DNA from 2 places in the Gilliamella sp. Nev5-1 genome. Region 2 is predicted to be linked to the other one. Evidence: riboswitches for the same ligand, from Rfam matches in the RefSeq annotation. Region 2 holds a riboswitch; the other holds the start of a gene.
What was found. A riboswitch is a leader RNA that binds a small molecule or an ion and turns the genes downstream of it on or off. The one in region 2 is predicted to bind preQ1.
Positions count from the first base shown of each region.

Region 1: another riboswitch for preQ1. It lies ahead of queD (6-carboxytetrahydropterin synthase QueD); the one in region 2 lies ahead of queF (preQ(1) synthase).

Region 1 covers NZ_LZHO01000089.1:101,260-108,589, reverse strand. The annotation lists gene argS (arginine--tRNA ligase) at 1-645, opposite strand, end outside; gene A9G41_RS12880 (7-carboxy-7-deazaguanine synthase QueE) at 1,147-1,761, opposite strand; gene queD (6-carboxytetrahydropterin synthase QueD) at 1,758-2,186, opposite strand; PreQ1 riboswitch class I at 2,190-2,235, opposite strand; gene clpB (ATP-dependent chaperone ClpB) at 2,507-5,077, shown strand; gene A9G41_RS12865 (5-formyltetrahydrofolate cyclo-ligase) at 5,583-6,128, opposite strand; RNA gene ssrS (6S RNA) at 6,158-6,339, opposite strand; gene zapA (cell division protein ZapA) at 6,405-6,689, opposite strand; gene dxs (1-deoxy-D-xylulose-5-phosphate synthase) at 6,697-7,330, opposite strand, start outside.
Region 2 covers NZ_LZHO01000077.1:48,817-56,146, forward strand. The annotation lists gene A9G41_RS10485 (hypothetical protein) at 1-475, opposite strand, end outside; gene hemN (oxygen-independent coproporphyrinogen III oxidase) at 672-2,042, opposite strand; gene yihI (Der GTPase-activating protein YihI) at 2,370-2,882, opposite strand; gene coaA (type I pantothenate kinase) at 3,052-3,987, shown strand; gene A9G41_RS10505 (DUF1090 domain-containing protein) at 4,012-4,449, shown strand; PreQ1 riboswitch class I at 4,995-5,039, shown strand; gene queF (preQ(1) synthase) at 5,042-5,515, shown strand; gene queC (7-cyano-7-deazaguanine synthase QueC) at 5,544-6,200, shown strand; gene A9G41_RS10525 (7-cyano-7-deazaguanine/7-aminomethyl-7-deazaguanine transporter) at 6,271-6,921, shown strand; gene A9G41_RS10530 (alpha-2-macroglobulin family protein) at 7,204-7,330, shown strand, end outside.

The DNA.
Region 1 (7,330 bases), on a different contig from region 2:
TACATAATTACGCGCTTTTTCGGCAAATACTTCGTCTTCGTCATAATGTTTTTTAGCTGCGCGATAGAAAGATTCTAAATCTGATAGCGCCATGTCATTAGCATGCTCATTTTGCATTTTTTCAAGATAAGCAATTAACATACCAAACTGAGTGCCCCAGTCTCCAACATGGTTAGCACGGATAACGTGATGACCTAAAAAAGATAAAACACGAACACTGGCATCGCCAATAATTGTTGAGCGCAAATGTCCAACATGCATCTCTTTTGCCACATTAGGCGCAGAATAATCAACCACAATGGTTTGAGGTTTTGCAGGTAAAGTAATGTTAAGTTTATCACTGCTTAAAGCAACTTCATTTTGCTCAGCAATCCAACTATTTTTTAAAAAGATATTGATAAACCCAGGACCTGCAATCTCAACTTTTTCAGCAATATCATCAACATCAAGATGTTGTAAAACTGTCTGAGCAAGTTCCCGAGGTGGCATGCCTAGCTTTTTGGCAATTGACATAACGCCATTAGCTTGATAATCGCCAAATTGCACTTTAGTTGATTGCTTAATTAGCGCATCGCAGTTCTTATCTGCACCCGCCATAATCATTGCTTGCGAAACACGTTGTGTTAATAATTGTTGAATATTCACACTAAACCTAACTAATTATAATAAAATGACCAATATAATACCGACAAAGTCGATAATTGTCACTGATTGCATAAGTGGCTCGATGGTTTTTGCTTAAAGAAAAAGTGAAAAATTTAAGTAAAATCGATATTCTACTTTATGATTTATTATAAATAACCCTATTTGATTATTTGTCAGTATATTTAGGGTGTTAAAAAACTCAAGTAAAATCAATGGCTTTTCTGAATGATTTTTAAACGAAAAAATAAATTTATTTTATGGATTATGTGTTTGGAGAGCATTGGTGATTATCAATAACCCTTTTTACTAGCAAAGCTTAAAGAATCGAAATAAAGCCACTTCATACCAACAAAAACCACTAAAAAATGGAACAAAATGAAGTTATTTTATTAATTTAAGCAAATAGTGACTTATCTAATTAACTTTCATTATCTTTTTATTTAAAATTTTCTATTCAATCTCATTCTCCAATATTTAACGAGTTAGATTAAAAAATAGACACTATTCAATATCTGCAAGTTTATGACTTTGTATATTCAATAACCATTTATTATCTAATCGATTTTCGTTAATTTTTCCCAGTAGTTTTATGGTATCAAATATATTGAATGCACCATCTTTTTCACAAGGTGAAAGATAATAGCGTTTTGCCTGTATCTGAGTTTCGATATATTGGCAAAAAGCAATAAAATCACGGTGGTTTTCGGTAACAATTCGCACTTCATTGGCTGTTGGTTGGACTATTTTTTGATAGTGCGACTGGTAGCAAAATTTCGGGCTGAGGGCAATATAATCAATAAGCGCATCGACTTTGCCAAGACCGTTACTTTCAATAGCAATAAAATAACCAGCATTTTTTAATGACAAAAGTAGCTGTGGTAACGCTTTAACCCTAGTGGGTTCACCCCCTGTAATAATAATGTTTTTACTTTTGTATTCGTTTACTTTTGCTATTAATGCCTCTAAGGTAAATCGAGTAAATTGGCGAAAGTTAGTATCACACCAAGCACAATTTAAATTACAGCCTGCAAAGCGGATAAAAATAGCAGGCATTCCCGTATTATAACCTTCGCCTTGTAAAGATTCGAAGATTTCAACTATGCGAAATTCGATCATTTTGGGCTCCGATAATATTCACAATATGAAGTCGGTGTTTCCCATAATTTGATCATCGAAACAGGCAAATATCTAGATAAGCAATCAAAAATAAATTTACTCATCCCTTCGGCAGTTGTTCGGCACGGTAAGGCAAAGACTTTGCGATCCATTTCTTGCAATAATGTAGCAATACGGCACTCATTTCTATTATTTTGATTATAAAGGTAAGCGTGATCAAAAGGATCGACAATATACTTTTTAACAATCATTTTTAGATCGGCATAATCCATTACCATATCTTGACTTGAACCATTATCGATAAGATCACCGCTAATTTCGACTAATAAGCGGTAAGTATGACCATGCAGGTTATGACACTTTTTATTGTGCCCATCTAGCATATGACAAGCATCAAATTGAAACTCTTTGGCTATTTTGAACATGTTGTATTCCTAGTTTTTTTACGTGGGATGGGTTACGAACCACGGTTAGCACGCCTAACAAAATAAAGGCGTTAATATAATGGATAAAAGTTGATTTGTCATCTTTCAATACTTGTTGAAAGTGTATTTATGTATTGCAAACAATTTGATTTTGATGCTAATTAAGTTTTTAAATACTCGCTAATTTACTGTACAAATTTTATAAAAAATATTTTAAATTTGCTCTTGAAATTTAGGTTGCGACACTCATTTAGATATCATGCAAATGGGTTGAATGTATACACGTTTAACTCAAATCTATTGCTCAGGAGATAAATACGATGAGGTTAGATAAATTAACAAACAAGTTTCAACAAGCTTTAGCTGATGCGCAGTCAATGGCATTAGGTAAAGACAATCAATATATAGAGCCTGTGCATGTCCTATCAGCCATGCTTAATCAAGAAGGCAGCAGTGTAGCGCCATTGTTAGCTTCAGCGGGTGCAAATGTAGCTATTTTACAACAAGAATTAACTCAGGCGATTGATCGATTACCGCAAGTTCAGGGTGTGGGCGGGGAGGTTATTCCATCACAAGAGTTTATCCGTACACTTAATTTGTGCGATAAATTATCGCAAAAAAATGGTGATAGTTATATATCATCAGAGCTCTTTATCTTAGCTGCTTTAGAAGATAAAGGGAGCCTAAGTGATATTCTTAAAAAATCAGGTGTCAATAAAGACAAGTTTAGCCAAGCCGTCAATCAAGTAAGAGGTAGCGATAACGTGAATGATCCTAATGCAGAAGATCAACGTGGTGCGTTGAAAAAATATACCATTGATTTAACGCAACGGGCAGAACAAGGCAAACTTGATCCTGTTATTGGACGTGATGAAGAAATTCGTCGAACTATTCAGGTATTACAACGTCGTACTAAAAATAATCCCGTATTAATTGGTGAGCCAGGTGTAGGTAAAACCGCTATTGTTGAAGGATTAGCACAACGTATCGTTAACCGTGAAGTACCTGAAGGATTGCGTAATAAACGCGTTTTATCATTAGATATGGGGGCCTTGATTGCAGGTGCAAAATATCGTGGCGAATTTGAAGAACGTTTAAAGGCCGTACTTAAAGATTTAGCGAAAGAAGAAGGCCGTATTATATTATTTATTGACGAAATCCATACCATGGTTGGTGCAGGGAAAAGCGATGGTGCAATGGATGCTGGTAATATGTTAAAACCAGCATTGGCTCGAGGGGAATTACATTGCGTTGGTGCAACAACGTTAGACGAATATCGCCAATATATTGAAAAAGATCCTGCGTTAGAGCGTCGTTTTCAAAAAGTGTATGTTGCCGAGCCAACTGTTGAAGATACGATTGCTATTTTGCGAGGATTAAAAGAACGTTACGAATTGCATCATCATGTGCAAATTACCGATCCAGCCATTGTCGCTGCGGCAACGTTATCGCATCGTTATATTTCTGATCGCATGTTACCTGACAAAGCGATTGATTTAATTGATGAAGCGGCATCAAGTATTCGTATGCAAATGGATTCAAAACCAGAATCTTTAGATCGACTTGAAAGGCGTATTATTCAACTCAAACTTGAGCAACAAGCGCTTAAAAAAGAGTCTGACGATGCTAGTAAAAAACGTCTTGAGATGCTAAATGATGAACTTGCTGAAAAAGAAAAAGAATATGCATCACTTGAAGAAGAATGGAAGTCAGAAAAAGCGGCTGTTTCGGGTACGCAAAGCATTAAAGCTGAACTTGAAAAAGCGCGTACTGAAATAGAGCAAGCACGCCGCGCTGGTGATCTGAATAAAATGTCTGAATTACAATACGGTAAAATTCCAGAACTCGAAAAGAAACTTGCTTCAGCAACACAGTTAGAAGGCAAAACAATGAAGTTATTGCGCAACAAAGTGACTGATAACGAAATTGCTGAAGTGTTGTCTAAAGCGACTGGTATTCCGGTTTCTAGAATGCTTGAGAGCGAAAAAGACAAATTATTACATATGGAAGATGCCTTACATAAACGTGTCATCGGTCAAAATGAAGCGGTTGTTGCCGTAGCTAATGCGATTCGTCGTAGTCGTGCTGGGCTTTCTGATCCTAATAAACCAATTGGATCATTCCTATTTTTGGGACCAACAGGGGTCGGTAAAACCGAACTTTGCAAATCACTGGCTAACTTTATGTTTGACAGCGAAGATGCCATGGTACGTATTGATATGTCAGAGTTTATGGAAAAACACTCAGTTGCTCGCTTGATTGGCGCACCTCCTGGCTATGTCGGTTATGAAGAAGGGGGTTATTTAACCGAAGCAGTAAGGCGTCGTCCATACTCAGTGATATTACTTGATGAAGTTGAAAAAGCGCACCCAGATGTCTTTAATATCTTACTGCAAGTATTAGATGATGGGCGTTTAACGGATGGTCAAGGTCGCACGGTTGATTTTCGTAATACCGTCATAATTATGACATCAAACTTAGGATCTGACTTAATTCAAGGTCAAGTTGATCTAAGTTATGACGAAATGAAAGCCCTAGTGATGACAGTTGTAACTAAACATTTTAGACCAGAATTTATTAATCGTATTGACGAAACAGTGGTATTCCACCCATTAGGTCAAGAAAACATCAAAGCGATTGCAAAAATTCAGTTGGCGCATGTTGAAAAACGCTTAGATGAACGTGGTTACCAAATGGATATTACTGATGCAGCGCTTGAACATCTTGCTAAAGTGGGCTTCGATCCAATTTATGGTGCAAGACCGTTAAAACGCGCAATTCAACAAGAAATTGAAAATCCATTAGCGCAACAAATACTGTCAGGCAAATTAGTCCCAGGTAAAACCATTCATTTGGATTTAGTTGGTGATAATATCGAAGCTAAACAGTAAGCAAACATAAATTTACAAACCGACCTATTAGGGTCGGTTTTTTTATATTAGAATGGCGTTATCGTTTAGCAAAAAATCTTGAATTTTTTGTATAAAGAATAATAGCGTCACCCTATAATTTATGACGTTTTACATTATCAGACAAGTTAACGGTGCTTGTTGAATTACGTAGCGAGTGGCGTTTTTTATCTGTAACCGATTGATCAATTACCGCTAATCCCTTGTTATTCACTTGATTAATAAAACCTTGTTTCTTAAATTTAATTTATCAATAGCATGTATGCCTATAGCCGCCCCTAGTTTATTAGCAATGCTTGAGTAAATGAAATATTCAATTAATTTTTTGTATATTAAATAACTAAAATATACATGTTTGATGATAGTGCATAGTAAAAAGGCAAAGTAAACTTTTTATACTTAAAAAATATGTTTAGAGGTTTAAGAATAATATTATTGTTTAGTAGTAAGTTATTTTTATATCTAAAAATAAGATATATTAATAAATTTAAGCATAAATAATTTCTGGCAGCCGAATATCCCACGGCTTGTTATCAATATGCTGTACTTTTTGGCAAGCAAAAGCAAGCCCAATAGGTAAAATTTGTTGAGCTTGATAATTTGCTAGTAATCGGTCGTAAAATCCGCCACCCATCCCCATACGATAACCTCGTTGATCAAAAGCCACGAGTGGTGTAAATACGACATCAAGTTGATGGTAAGGCAGTATCTTTGATTGATTTAATTCAGGCTCTAATATACCAAATTTATTTTTAATAAGTGAAGTTTGTTTAGTATATTGCAAAAAAAGCAAATCTGTAGGTATCAAAGGATTGATAATGGGTAAGTAAACAGATTTATTTTGTTCCCATAAATATTCAATAATGGGCTTAGTTTCAACTTCGCCATCAAATGATAAAAATATAGCAATATTGTTTGCTGTTTTTATCGCTTGATGATGGGCGATTTTTTGGTATATAGCTTGTTGCGCAATGTCGCGTTCAGTAGGGGGTAATTGCCGTCTTTTTTGACGGATAATTTGCCTAATATTCATCGGTTTTTACAGTAGCTGAAAGGTCGAAGAAGCACTCCAAGATGCCGTTAGGGTCGTAACCCTTGAACCCAAGGTTCAAGGTGAACATCGTGTTTTAATTTTTAGGTTTCCTTACAAGTAAGGCATACACACCAACTAAAAGTCACTTCGTTCTAAAGATAAGAATATCGGCTCAGGGGACTAACCCATATCGCGAGCATCTCAGAGATAGATATCATAATACAAAATTTGACGGATCATACAAGACTATTTGTATTAAATTTACAATTAACTACATTAATTGTTGGTATTTAGGGCAGAATCAAGTAATTGTTGTAACATTTTTAGTCGATCGCTAAATTCATTACTTTTTTCTTTTTCTTTTGTAAGTTCATAAGAAATATTCAGTGCTGCCGTCATAATAAGTTGATCACTGGTAATCTGTGGCGATTTTTCTCGTAAATTTGTTAAACGCGTATCGAGATCTTTTGCAGCACTATTAAGTGCGTTAACTTCATCAATCGGGCAATTAAATTTTAATGTTCGTCCAAAAATTTGAATAGTGACAGCTTGAGTTTCCATATTTAACCTATTGATTCATAAAATTATTAATTTTATCGATAATGTGCTTTGGATCTAACCCTATTTCTTGCCTTATTTCGTTTTGAGATCCTTGAGAAATAAATTTATCGGGCAACCCAATATTTAAAATATCACATTTTATTTTTTTCGATAATAAATATTCACCGATGCCGCTACCGGCTCCACCTTTAATACTGTTTTCTTCAATGGTGACTAGTATATTATGTGTTTGGCTAATGTGCAAAAGGACTTTTTCATCTAATGGTTTTACAAAACGCATATCAACGACTGTAGCATCGATTTGCTCTGCTGCTTGTAATACTTCGGTTAGTAAAGTGCCAAAATTAAGTAAAGCAATATTTTTTCCTTCTCGACATAATTTCGATTGCCCTAACGGGATTACTTCTAATGGTTTTAATTGTGCTCCAGTACCTTCACCACGAGGATAACGCACTGCCACAGGTCCGTTATGAAAATAACCGGTATAAAGCATTTGTCGACACTCGTTTTCATCACTTGGCGTCATAATGACCATATTGGGCACGCAACGTAAATAACTTAAGTCAAATGCTCCTTGGTGAGTTTCGCCATCCGCACCAACAATTCCTGCACGATCTATGGCAAACAATACCGGTAAGTTT
Region 2 (7,330 bases):
AAAAACATCCTAAACTCATCCATGTAACCAATAACAACAAAAGAATAAGACCAGTAGTAGCCACAAATACAGTTCGCATATTATCAATAGCTAAATTGAGTGTTACTAGTGATGGATCATCGGCAGAAGCCACAGTTACAACTTGATAATTTCCTTTTTTCCCTCCAATGAAAGTATAATCACGCTTAATAACTTGTCCTGTATCAGTGGTAATTTTCACTGAACAGTTATCAACCGCACGTTTTGCACGACATGTTCCTTCTACATCATAGTTAACCACAACTGGATTCCGTGATATTTTATAATCATCAATTAATCCAGGATAATTTCTTATGCCCATAAACATAGCTAACACAAATAAAATTATTGCTGCACCTATTCTTCTTATTTGATGAAGTGAGCCTTCTTGCTTTAGTTTCATAACTTTTAAAGGGCGAGTTGGAAATACTTCTACTAATTTATTCGTCAATCCCATTTTATCAATATACTCCTTACTAAAATAAAAATTTCATGTCTAAACTAAAATTGTGTTATTAAAGGTTAACCTTTAATAACACAATAAAATTAACAAGTTATTACTTTCTTTTATTAAATTGGACTAAATCTTATCATAATATTTATTTTATAGGAATCACTCGCGTTGTTTCAGTGATTTGAAAAATGATATCAAATTAAATAACTCTGGAAAACTGTTGCTGCCTTGCCATTTTTCGCATATAAATATCAAAGCACATACAAATGTTGCGTATCAGTAAATGCCCTTTACGTTGAACTTTAATTATCTTGTCATTTACTGTGACTAATCCATCTTGTTGCAATGGAGCGAGTAGTTTTAAGTCTTCAGCAAAATAGTTATCGAACTGGATATGAAATTGTTCTTCTATTGCTTTTTTATCTAAATAAAAGTGGCAAATGAGTTGCTTGATTACATCTCGACGAATGATATCATCTTGATTTAAATTAAATCCTTTCCATAACCCATGACCTTTTTGTTCAACTTGACTTTGATAGCTACTCAGATCTTTTTGGTTTTGCGCATAACTATCACCTAACATACTAATGGCTGACACACCCAGCCCTAGTAAATCCGCATCTCCTTGCGTTGTGTAACCTTGGAAATTGCGGTGTAATTTATTTTCTTGCTGAGCAATAGCCAGCTCATCAGCGGGTTTGGCGAAATGATCCATACCAATAAAGTGGTAACCAGCATCGGTTAATTTTTTGATGCTTGTTTGTAAAATTCGCAATTTTTGGTTGGCATTCGGTAAATCATCATCTTTAATTTTACGTTGCGCGGCAAAACGATTTGGTAAATGAGCATAATTAAATACACTTAAACGATCGGGTGAAATATCTATCACTTTATTGAGCGTTTCGGTAAAGCTTTCTACGGTTTGCTTGGGTAAACCATAAATTAGATCTAGACTAATAGAGTGAAAACGATTTTTTCGTGCCTGATTAATAAGAGAACGTATTAGTGTTTCATCTTGTCTGCGATTAATTAGATTTTGGATTTCGTGGTTAAAATCTTGAATCCCCATACTCAACCTGTTAAAACCAACACTCGCTAAGTGGTCGATGGTTTGTGGCGTAATTTCACGAGGATCGATTTCGATCGACAGTTCGGCATTATCCGCAAAATTGAAGTGCTTTTTTAGCGAAGTAATCAGCCGAGTAATTTCATCATCAGTTAAAAAAGTCGGCGTACCCCCTCCCCAGTGCATTTGTGTCACTGTGCGTTGTTTGAATAATTTTGCCCGTTCGGCAATTTCAATATCCAAAATATCGAGGTATTTGGTGACTTTTTTTGTTTGGCGAGTAATGAGTTTATTACAACCACAAAAGTAACAAAGTTTATGGCAAAACGGGATATGTACATAAAGCGATAATGGCTTTGTAGGATAACGTGTGGCGGCCGATAAAAAGTCCTGTTTGCTAAAATCTTCATTAAATTCAAGTGCAGTAGGATAAGAGGTATATCTTGGACCAGAATAGTTATATTTTTCAATTAACCCCTGATCCCATAATTGCATATCAGTCATGCTGTTACTTCCGTTTAAATCTCTGTTTAGTGCTGTTATTTTTATCGAATTTTCTTATCAGTTTTCGATGATTTCTAATTTTTGTTTTAATTTTTATTTGATTGGTTTTATTTAAATATAACAATGTGCAAATTAATAACCCAAAATATAAACTTAGCATAATTAATATTGGCATTATGATTCGCTCGCTTTTAAGTTATTAATTAGAGGCATAAAAAATAAAGGTTGTGACATTAAATCACGAGCCGAAACTTAACTATTACAATGGCATTCCAGCTCGCATATCAGAAATATACAATCATGAGTATTAATTATATTTTCCTACCATTAGTTTCGTTTTAACAAACTAACAATATCTTCTTTCTTGTCGTCTTGATCTTCAATATCATCAAAATCGTCGTCAGTATAACCGAGCTGTTGCATTAACTCATCAATTCGATTTAATTTACTATCAAGATAAGTTTGTTGCTCTTTAGTTAGTTTGCTATTTTGCTCGACTAAATCCAGTAACTTATCTAATTTTGGATCATTTTCTAGTTGTTCTAACTCTTGTTGTGGAGATAAATTTGATGATAAAACCATTTTAGTTGGTTTAGTAGGTTGTTTAGCTTGTGTGACATTACTTGAAGTTTCCGTAATTAAGGAAATGGGCTTTTTGCTACCCACACGTGGATCTTTGACTGTTTTTGTCGAATTTTTATTCTTGTTATTTTCTTGATTATTAAAGCGGGAACCACTTGGCAAACCTTTATGTTTGCGTTTACGCTTTAGTTCACGAGATTCTTCATTGATCTCTTGACGGCTTTTCTTAGTTTTTTGTTTCGATTTATTTTTTAACATACAATCTCAATTTAATACCAGAGTTAAAGATTTAGCTAGTATTTTAACAGTAACTTGACCAGATAGCTATGATGAAGCATCAATGCTAATTTGTGATTGTAAAAAATGAGATTTATGTATAATCTGAGCCAACTATTTGAGAATTAATTGCAATAGAGAAACATAAAACATGAACAATCATTTAAGCCCTTATATGCAATTTAGTCGTAAAGAGTGGGCTAGCTTACGTAATGCAGAGCCAATGACATTAACTTGTGACGAGTTAGTCTCTCTACAAGGCATTAATGAAGATCTGTCAATGGATGAAGTAAGTGATATCTATCTACCTTTATCCAGATTGCTTAATTATTACATTAGTAATAGTTTTAGTCGGCAGGCTGTTTTATCTAAATTTTTAGGCAAAAGCCAAAAAATTCCTTATATCATTGGTATAGCAGGAAGCGTTGCTGTGGGGAAAAGTACTACAGCTCGTGTATTGCAAGCATTATTATCTCGTTGGCCTGAGCATCGCAAAGTGGCTTTGGTGACAACTGATGGTTTTTTATACCCCAATAAATGCCTTGAAGAACGTGGAATAATGAATAAAAAAGGCTTTCCGCAATCTTATGATATTAAAAAACTGATCAATTTTGTTGCTGATATTAAGTCTGGCCAAGCACAGGTTAAAGCCCCCGTTTATTCTCATTTAGTTTATGATATTGTTCAAAATGAACAAATTATTCTCGATAGCCCTGATATTTTAATTCTTGAGGGATTAAATGTGTTACAAGGCGCTGTAAATTATGCACAAGCCAATAATCGTGTTTTTGTTTCTGATTATGTTGATTTCTCAATTTATGTTGATGCCGATGTTTCGTTGCTACACAATTGGTATGTCAATCGTTTTTTAAAATTTAGAGCAGGAGCATTTAGCGATCCCAATTCTTATTTTAATCATTACTCAAAATTGCCAGAGCAAGAAGCGCTTAACATCGCAAACCGTCTTTGGCATGAAATTAATGAATTGAATTTAATAGAAAACATCCTACCAACAAGGGAAAGAGCCAGCCTTATCCTAACTAAAGGCAAAGATCATAAAGTTGATTGTGTTCAATTAAGAAAATAATTTAAAAAGGGGAAGAAGATCGATATGAAATTAACAATAAGATCAATTTGTAAGTTAATTTTTTTAGTATTAACAGCTATCGCTTTTATACCTAATATTTATGCAGCAAATCATGACGAATATCAAGGTGTAACTTGTTTTAGCAAAAAACACATTATGGAAAAACAAATTGATAAGGCAAAAAAGGCGGGTAACTTGCACCAAGCTCAAGGGCTTGAAAAAGCATTACATGATATCAATACATATTGTAATGATGATGATTTAAAAGCTAAATACACCGAAAAAGTAATTGAAAAGACTAAAAAAGTTGCCGAAAAAGAGCAAGCTTTAGCTAAAGCGCAAGCAAAAAGAGACTCCCAAAAAATAGCTAAACAAAAGCTAAAATTAAGTGAAGCTCAAAAAGAGTTGAGAGAAGCTAAAACTAAATTAGCTGAATTTTATAAAGAAATTCAAGCTAAATAAGGATGTGAATTCAAGCATAATTAACACCTTATTTACTGTCACTGATTTAGCGTTGAATATGTTCAATATATTTACATATATGAAAATAGAATATAAAATATTCAGCATTTTCAATACAATGGATAAGGTTATTTTAATGGCTAGCTTTTGGAAGAAAACATTCGGCGGTTTATCGGCAAGGTATTTAATACGACAATATTTATTTAGTTTTATAATTACTCTTCCTCCTTTATGTACCCTGATCTTCAAATTTAAAATGCCTGAAAGCATATATACAGTGATAGCTCTTTTAATATTATGGGGTTTATATCCATATTCTCGATTTGTTTATGAAAATGTTATTAGTTATATCGTTGGTGATAATACTTTCATTGTAAGTACAGAAACATGGCTCGTTACTAAATTCTTTACAATGGTAATATGCTTTGCTTTTAGTTGGGTGCTTGCTCCATGTGGGTTATTATATTTATATTTTCAATCATCTAAGTTAGGATAAAGCGCTTATAACTAGACTTTTTTATTTAAAAAGAGTATGGTGTGCGCTTTGTTACGTGGTTCGTGAACCTCCCACGCTAAAAAACTAAGGAAAATTATGAATAAAGTTACACTACTTGGCGATCAATCTGTTCGCTATCCTACAACCTATTGTCCTGAAATACTCGAAACGTTCGATAATAAACACCCAACTAACGATTATTTTGTTAAGTTTAATTGCCCAGAATTTACTAGTCTTTGTCCTATCACTGGGCAACCTGATTTTGCGACGATTTATATTTCATACGTACCTAATATTAAAATGGTTGAAAGTAAGTCACTCAAGCTATATCTATTTAGCTTTCGTAATCATGGTGATTACCACGAAGATTGCATCAATATTATTATGAAAGATCTTATTAAACTAATGGATCCTAAATATATTGAAGTCTGGGGAAAATTTACCCCTCGCGGTGGAATCTCTATCGATCCTTATGCAAATTATGGTAAAGCCGGCACTAATTGGGAACAAATAGCGATGAGCCGTTTGGCTAATCACGATCTTTATCCTGAAAAAGTCGATAATCGCTAATTCAATTTACCCTAACAGGAAACTCTCAATGCAAACTCGTAAAGCACTAGTGATATTTTCTGGTGGGCAGGATTCTACTACCTGTTTACTGCAAGCCATTACTGATTATGGTCGTGAAAACGTCGAAACCATCAGCTTTCAATATGGTCAACGTCATGCTATTGAGCTTGAAAAAGCCAAGTGGATTGCTGAAGATCTTGGCGTTAAGCAAACAGTAGTGGATACCTCGGTGATTAAACAGACGACCAATAATGCTTTGATTGATGATTCACAAAAAATCACCGCAGCCAAAGAAGGCGATTACCCTAATACTTTTGTGGATGGACGTAATATGCTGTTTTTGCTTTTAGCTGGTTGTCATGCCAAGCAACACGGTATTAGTGACATTATTATTGGCGTTTGTGAAACCGATTTTAGTGGCTACCCTGATTGTCGTGATATTTTTATTAAATCAATGAATGTATCGATGAATCTTGCTATGGATTATAATTTCAATCTTATCACCCCTTTGATGTATTTGACTAAAGCTCAAACATGGGAAATGGCTGATAAACTGGGTTATTTGGGTTATGTCCGTGACCATACTCATACTTGTTATTACGGAGTTGATGGTGGATGCGGCAAATGCCCGAGCTGTATTCTTCGAGATAAAGGATTAACAGAATACCTTAATCATTCAAATTAATTGAAACACTGGGTTCACTTACCCCATTAAAAAGGACAAATTTATGCACCTGAACGCTAATTCAGAACATATAAACCAATTTACTCACGCACAGCAAATCAAGGCTCTAAGCTGGCTTTCGTTTTTTCATATTTTGGTTATCGCTTCCAGCAATTATTTAGTACAAATTCCATTTGATATTTTTGGTTTTCAAACCACTTGGGGGGCGTTTACTTTTCCATTTATCTTTCTTACCACTGATTTAACTATTCGGGTATTTGGAGCGAGTTTAGCTAGGAAGATAATTTTTGTGGTGATGCTCCCCGCATTGCTATTTTCATATGTGATTTCCGTACTATTTTTTGAAACACATTGGGTTGGTTTATCGGCATTGACGGAATTTAATAGTTTTGTTTTTCGAATTGCATTAGCTAGTTTTGCAGCTTATTTAGTTGGACAATTGATGGATATTACTGTCTTTAACTATTTAAGAAAAAATAAATCGTGGTGGGTTGCACCAACAGCATCGGCTATCTTTGGGAATGGTATTGATACTATTGTCTTTTTTGCTATTGCCTTTTATCAAAGTAGCGATGAATTTATGGCAAATCATTGGGTCGAAATTTCTTTAATGGATTACAGTTTTAAAATTATCATTTGTGGCTTATTCTTTTTGCCTCTTTATGGTGTGATTTTAAATTTTATCCTAAAAAAATTAATGTTTGTCTCCAAAACTAATTAATCGTTATAACCTAAATTTCACTGACTTATCTTAATAAACTAAAACTCATTAATTATTTTTGATGAGTTTTAATTCTATTTTCAATGCATACAATAAAGACTATAAAAAACGTTCAGAAAAGTTATTGATTTTATTGAAGTTTTTATTTTCAGTATTTGCAATAAAATTGCTCAATCTGTTGTTACACGTTTTGCTAAAAAGCGAAGAACTGTGCATAATATATGTTATAAAATATAATCAATATCAATAATAATAAAATATGAGGTGGGAGGTGGACAAAGTATGGCATTAGTAAAACATTTAGCTATATTTAGCCTATTGTTAGCTTTAGCGGGGTGTGACAATAAAGAAACAGAACAAACAGCAAATGCAGAGCAATCATCACCGCAATTAGCAACAGAAGTTATTG